One region of the Streptomyces sp. NPDC047917 genome, then DNA from elsewhere that is predicted to be linked to it. Evidence: riboswitches for the same ligand, from Rfam matches in the RefSeq annotation. Region 1 holds a riboswitch; each other region holds the start of a gene.
What was found. A riboswitch is a leader RNA that binds a small molecule or an ion and turns the genes downstream of it on or off. The one in region 1 is predicted to bind S-adenosylmethionine.
Positions count from the first base shown of each region.

Region 2: another riboswitch for S-adenosylmethionine. It lies ahead of thrC (threonine synthase); the one in region 1 lies ahead of ACGF8B_RS26690 (hypothetical protein).
Region 3: another riboswitch for S-adenosylmethionine. It lies ahead of ACGF8B_RS14680 (aminotransferase class V-fold PLP-dependent enzyme); the one in region 1 lies ahead of ACGF8B_RS26690 (hypothetical protein).

Region 1 covers NZ_JBIDCA010000011.1:158,025-160,283, reverse strand. Annotated here, with positions in the region: gene ACGF8B_RS26695 (cytochrome P450) at 1-1,046, shown strand, start outside; SAM riboswitch class IV at 1,097-1,206, shown strand; gene ACGF8B_RS26690 (hypothetical protein) at 1,255-1,662, shown strand; gene ACGF8B_RS26685 (DUF4232 domain-containing protein) at 1,670-2,191, opposite strand.
Region 2 covers NZ_JBIDCA010000007.1:178,193-180,451, forward strand. Annotated here, with positions in the region: gene ACGF8B_RS18595 (trehalose-6-phosphate synthase) at 1-80, opposite strand, end outside; gene ACGF8B_RS18600 (glucosyl-3-phosphoglycerate synthase) at 187-1,137, opposite strand; SAM riboswitch class I at 1,291-1,417, shown strand; gene thrC (threonine synthase) at 1,435-2,259, shown strand, end outside.
Region 3 covers NZ_JBIDCA010000005.1:413,537-415,795, forward strand. Annotated here, with positions in the region: gene ACGF8B_RS14680 (aminotransferase class V-fold PLP-dependent enzyme) at 1-1,208, opposite strand, end outside; SAM riboswitch class IV at 1,386-1,503, opposite strand; gene trpD (anthranilate phosphoribosyltransferase) at 1,600-2,259, opposite strand, start outside.

The DNA of each region.
Region 1 (2,259 bases):
AGGCCTGGGGGCTGTGGCAGCGCGGCGAGGTCACCCGCGAGTGGCCGCTGATCGGCATGATCGACGCCGGCCGCTCCATGTTCACCGTGGACGGCGCCGAGCACCGACGGCTGCGCGCCAAGACCTCCCAGGCACTCACTCCCCGCCGGCTGGAGGAGATCCGCCCGGACATCGAGAAGTTCACCGAGGAACTGCTCGACGCGCTCGACGAAGAGAGCGGCAGGAGCGGGAACGGTGTGGTCGACCTCAAGTCCGTGTTCGCCCAGCCGCTGCCGATGCGCGTCGTCGGCATGCTGATGGGTGTGGACGAGGCCGAGCACCCCATGCTGACGAAGCGGTACAAGGCGTTCTTCTCCATGCTCACCCCGCACGAGGAACGACTGGCGCTGCTCGCCGAGCTGGACGTGTTCTACGCCGCTCTCGTACGGGAGAAGAAGGCGCGTCCCACCGACGACCTCACCAGCGCGCTCATCCTGGCCGAGGAGGGCGGCGAACCGCTCACCGAGGAAGAGGTGGTGGGCAACCTCAAGGCCATGGTGGCCGCCGGGCACGAGACCACCATCGGGCTGATCCTCAACGCCGTACGGGCCCTTCTCGCCCACCCCGACCAGCTCCGCCGTGTCCTCGACGGCGAGATACCGTGGGAGACGGTGATCGAGGAGACCCTGCGCTGGGACACCCCCACCACCCATCTGCTGATGCGGTTCGCCACGGAGGACATCCAGGTGGGCGACCAGGTGATCGCGAAGGGCGAGGGGGTGGTGATCTCGTACCGTGCCATCGGGCGTGACATCGAACAGCACGGGGCGGACGCCGACGCCTTCGACATCACCCGGCCGGTTCCGATCCGCCACATGACCTTCGGTCACGGTCCGCACATCTGCCCCGGAGCGGCGCTCTCCCGAGTGGAGGCGGCCATCGCCCTGCCGGCGCTCTTCGCGCGCTTCCCGGCGCTGCGGGCGGCGGTCCCGGACGAGGAGGTCCGCAAGCTGCCGGTGATGACGCAGAACGACATGGAGGCCTTCCCCGTGCTGCTGCGCGGCTGAGCACCTGACTCCCCGTCGGGCACCGTCGTCCGTGGGATACAGTTCTCGCAGGTCATGAGTTCCAGTGCACAGCCCCGGCTAACTGGACGGCACCCCGCTCCGCTGCGGGTGCTCCGGGTGACGACCGGCCCCGTGCGCAGCGCGCGGGGAACAGCGGATCATCGGGGCGGCGCACCCGGGGTCCATGATCTCGGGAAGGCGGAACACCATGCTCCCCCACCTCGTCCGGAACGACGGCTGCACCAGCTACGGCCCCGGTCACCACGTCCACTGGATCCACACCAAGAAGTGCCACCAGGAGCCCGGCCAGGCCGTGGAACTGCTGCTCACCTCCGGTGACATCGGCGCCGACGGCTGGTTCGCGCCGCGCGCCGCCTTCGACCACGCCGAGGAACTGCCGAGGGTGTGGACGCACGCCCCGGCGGCCCTCTCCGAACTGCTCACGGTCCACCGCGGACGGGTGTTCTGGCTGCCGCGGTGGCACGCCCTGAAGCTGGTGGACTCCGCGGGTCGGGCCACGGCCCTGGTCAATGCCGGCTTCGAGGGCGGCCCGCTGTGCGCGACGACCGCCCCCGACCCCCGGCGGACCGTCGGCGGCACGAGCTACGGACTGTAGCCGCGCCTCACCCCAGCGCGTCCGCCAGCGCGCTGTCCGCCGCTGCCCGCGACTCCTGCCACAGGGTGGTCACCGGAATCCAGACATGGACCCCCTCCGGCATGCCCACGGCGGCCGCGTGGAAGGTGACACCCGGATGGGAGGGGTCCGCCGCCACCGAGAGGCTCCCGACGACGTGGCCCTCGGTGGCCGCCGGGTCCGCGGTCCGTACGGCGGCGTACGCCCGCTCGCCCGGGGACAGCTCGTAGGGGGCGCTGCCGGCGGGCGGGACGGCCTCGGCCGAACCGTCGAGACCCCGGAAGGTGACCGTGGGGATCCGGTCCACCACACAGGTGCGGCCGCCGTTGTTCACGACGTCGATCCGTGCCACGTTCCGCTGCCCGCCGGGTGCGGCGTGCACGGCCAGGGCCTTCTCCTGGCAGGTCGCGGGGCGGCTCGTGGCGCCGCTCGTCGCGGATGCCGCGGTGCCGGTCAGTGGCAGGGTGGCCGCGACGGCGAGTGCGGCGGTGAGAGCGGAGCCAAGACGCATGGTGTTTCTCCCGGTGGATCGACAGCCTGCGGATACGGCCGGGCGGCCCGTCGGTCGGTGCGGCCGAC
Region 2 (2,259 bases), on a different contig from region 1:
CGGTTGGACGCGACGAGGACCTGGGCATCGGACCGGACGCCGGATCGGGCAGCGGGCTGGGCATCGTGCTCGGAGACCATGTTGCGGAATCTAGCCCGATCACGAACCGCCCAAACGTGCGAAGTCAGACTGCGAGGCCGGATTGCGAAGTCGGGCTGCGAGGTCGGGCTGCGAGTCCGGACGAGGTCAGGCCGCGCGGCGCGAAACGTACTCCTCGATCTCGCACATCGGGGGACGCTCCTCGGTGTCCACGGCATGGGTGCGCGGTACGAAGCCGTTCTCGCCGCGCTCGAACTGGGTGAGGACCGGGCGGATCAGGTGGCCGCGGGAGAGCCTCAGCTGGGCGGTGCGGTAGATCGCCGCCGCCATCCGGCCGAGCGCCTGCCCGTCCTGGTGCCGGTGCTTGCGCACCCCCACGTCGACCTGGGCCAGCGCGTCCAGCCCCACCGTGTGCAGCGCGTCGACCAGCAGACCCAGCTCCACGCCGTAGCCGACGGGGAAGGGCAGCCGTTCCAGCAGCGAGCGGCGCACGGCGTACTCGCCGCCCAGCGGCTGGACGAAACCGGCCAGCTGCGGCCAGTGCAGATTGAGCAGCGGACGGGCCACCAGTTCGGTCACCCGGCCGCCCTGGCCCGTCGTGTCGCCGAAGGGGCGGTCGTACATCGCCTTCACGAACTGCACGTCCGGTTCGGTCAGCAGCGGACCGACGATGCCGGAGACGAAGTCCGCCGAGAAGTCCTTCAGGTCGGCGTCGATGAAGCAGACGATGTCGCCCCCGGTCACCAGGAGCGAACGCCACAGCACCTCGCCCTTGCCGGGTACGGCCGGGATCCGGGGGAGTATCGCGTCGCGGTGCACCACCCGGGCGCCGGCCTCCCGGGCCACCTCGGCGGTGGCATCGGTGGACCCGGAATCGATCACCACGAGCTCGTCGACCAGCCGGACCTTCTCCATCAGCTCGCGCCGGATCGTCGCGACGATCTCACCGACCGTCGCCTCCTCGTTCAGCGCGGGCAGTACGACACTGACGCTCCCGCGGCCCGCCTCCGCGGCCCTGGCGGCCAGCAGGCGGTCCATCGGACGGTCGGCGGCCGACCAGGAACGCCTGGCCAGCCAGCATTCGACCTCTTCCAGCACGGTCGATACTCCCTGTATGTGATCCATCTCGCGGTTCGGACGACTATCTCAACAGTCCGGTGCTTCGGTTACAGTCTTGAACAACGCGGACGACCATCGCATGCCGGGGTCCGTCCGCCGATAAATGCCCGGATCGAAGATCCGGTGCCACAGCGCTCATCCAGAGGGACTGAGGGAACGGCCCGTTGAAGTCCCGGCAACCCCCCCACCGACCGTGAGGTCCGGTGAGGAAGGTGCCAATTCCGTCTCGTGGCGAAACGCGCCGCGGGGAAGATGAGGAGAAAGGGCCTCGCCACCATGGCTGCGCAGACCGTTGCAGTAAGCACCGATTCTTCCGTCGACGCCGAAGCCGGCAACGCCGGAGCGGTCGACCTCGGCCCCGCTTCGGGCCTTTCCTGCCGCGAGTGCGGCGAGCGATTCGAACTCGGCCCGATTTTCGCCTGCGCGTCCTGTTTCGGGCCGCTCGAAGTCGCGTACGACCTGCCGAGCGGCTCCCCCGAAGAGCTGAAGAAGCGCATCGAGGCGGGCCCCGCCAACATCTGGCGCTACGCGCCGCTGCTGCCGGTCCCCGCCGACGTCGCCGAGAAGCCGAACCTGAACCCCGGCTGGACCAAGCTCGTCCAGGCCGACAACCTCGCCCGTGAGCTCGGCGTCGAGCAGGGCAAGCTGTTCGTCAAGGACGACTCCGGCAACCCCACGCACTCCTTCAAGGACCGGGTCGTCGCCCAGGCCATCGAGGCCGCCCGCGCCTTCGGCTTCACCACCCTCTCCTGCTCCTCCACCGGCAACCTCGCCGGTGCGGTCGGTGCCGCCGCCGCCCGCGCCGGCTTCCGCTCCTGCGTGTTCATCCCGCACGACCTGGAGCAGGGCAAGGTCGTCATGGCCGCGGTGTACGGCGGCGAACTGGTCGGCATCGAGGGCAACTACGACGACGTCAACCGCTTCTGCTCCGAGCTCATCGGCGACCCGCTCGGCGAGGGCTGGGGCTTCGTCAACGTCAACCTGCGTCCCTACTACGGCGAGGGCTCCAAGACCCTGGCGTACGAGATCTGCGAGCAGCTCGGCTGGCGGCTCCCGGATCAGCTGGTCATCCCGATCGCGTCCGGCTCGCAGTTCACCAAG
Region 3 (2,259 bases), on a different contig from region 1:
CCCGGCTCGGCCTCCGGCGCACCGCACTCGCCGGCCTCCTGCGGGTCGCTGCCCAGCAGGGTGCGGACCAGCGGGTGGGCGCAGAACAGTCCGTCGCGGACGCCGATGCCGTACTCGGCGGAGAGCGCGGCGGCGAAGTGCGAGCTGTTCCAGCCCTCCACCACGAACGAGATGACGCCGACCCGCGGGGCGTCGTCGCCGAACAGCGAGAGCACCTTCACCTCGGGGACCTCGGCCAGGCCGGCGCGGACCGCGGCGACGAGGTGCTGCTCCCGGGCGACCAGGTTGCCGAAGCCCGCCTCGGTGAGCGCCTTGCAGGCGGCGGCGATGGAGTACACGCCGATGACGTTGGGGGAACCGGCCTCGTGACGGGCGGCGGTGGAGTGCCACTCGACGTCCACCCCGCCATCGGTGCGACGGGCGACCTTGCGCGAGGCGCCACCGCCCGCGAGGTAGGGCTCGGCCTCCTGGAGCCAGTCGGCCCGGCCGGCCAGTACGCCCGAGCCGAAGGGCGCGTACAGCTTGTGCCCGGAGAAGGCGACCCAGTCCACGTCCAGCTCGGCGATGTCGACGGGGTGGTGCGGGGCGAGCTGGGCGGCGTCCAGCACGATCCGGGCGCCGTGCGCGTGCGCGGCGGCGGCCAGCTCCTTCACCGGCCACAGCTCGCCGGTGACGTTGGAGGCACCGGTGACACAGACCAGCGCGGGGCCGTAGGGGTCGCGCTCCGCGAGCGCCCGCTCCAGCGTCTCGACGGCCTGGGCCGGGGTGCGCGGGGCGTTCAGGTAGGTCACCCGGGCGTCGCGCCACGGCAGCAGCGAGGCGTGGTGCTCGGTCTCGTAGACGAAGACCTGGCAGCCGGCCGGGACCACCGCGGCCAGCAGGTTCAGCGAGTCGGTCGTCGAGCGGGTGAAGATCACCTGGTCACCGGCGCGGCAGCCGAGGAACTCCGCGACGGTGGCGCGGCTGTTCTCGAAGAGGTCCGTGGAGAGCTGCGAGAGGTACCCGGCGCCGCGGTGGACGCTGCCGTAGTACGGGGCGTACGCGGCGACGTCGTCCCAGACCCGCTGGAGGGCGGGGGCGCTGGCGGCGTAGTCGAGCGCGGCGTAGCCGACCTCACCGCCCGTGACCAGCGGAACCGTCACATCCTGGCCCAGAACCGGCAGAGGTGCACAAAGCGACTGGTCGGCGACAGCGGTGAAGACAGACATGGCGAACTCCCGTAAGAGGCAGGCGAATCGCATGCGCCGGCGGATACGCGGCAGCGCAGCGGAGAAAGTGAAAAAAAGGGGTGCGGAAGAGGGCCGACGGCCCTATCGCATTCGCATGCTCACAAGAGGCTCCCTGGGGACCAGGACCCCGGGGGTTGGCATTCACAGATGCCGAGGGGCCCGCGCTTGCCGCAGACCTCGCTGCCTACGGCCTGGTCTTCACCCGGGGCACCCCGCCACGGACGGAGGGTTGCCGGACAGCGGGCCGGGGCCGTAGTCGCTGTCACTCATGACCTGCCCAGCATCCTGCCATATGTACGAAGACGCGCAAGGCGCAGTCCAGGATCCGGACTGCGCCCTGCGCCACATCTGCGCCCGTTTCAGAGCAGGCTCAGGCGTTGCTGGCCGCCACCCAGCGCTCCAGCGCCCGCGCCGCCGCACCGGAGTCGATGGACTCGGCGGCCTTCGCGATCCCGGCCGCGAGCTGCTCGTTCAGCGTGCCGTCCGTCGGGTCGAGAGCCGTCAGCGCCGCTGCCGAGTTGAGCAGCACGGCGTCCCGGGCCGGCCCCCGCTCGCCGGCCAGCACCCGCCGGGCCACATCTGCGTTGTACGAGGCGTCCGCGCCGCGCAGGGCCTGGACGGGCACCAGCTCCAGGCCGACGTCGCGCGGGTCGAACGTCTCCTCGCGCACCGCTCCGTCCCGGACCACCCAGACCCGCGAGGTCGCGGTCGTGGTCAGCTCGTCCAGGCCGTCGTCGCCCCGGAAGACCAGCGCCGAATTGCCGCGCTCGGCAAGGACACCGGCGACGATGGGCGCCATCCTCAGGTCGGCGACACCGACGGCCTGGGAGCGCACCTGGGCCGGGTTGGTGAGCGGTCCGAGGATGTTGAACGTGGTCGGCGTGCCGAGCTCCTTGCGGGCCCTGGCGACGTACCGCAGGGCGGGGTGGAACTTCACCGCGAAGCAGAAGGTGATGCCCGCCTCCTCGGCGACCTCGGCGACCCGCTGCGCGCTGAGGTCCAGGTTGACACCCAGCTTCTCCAGCACGTC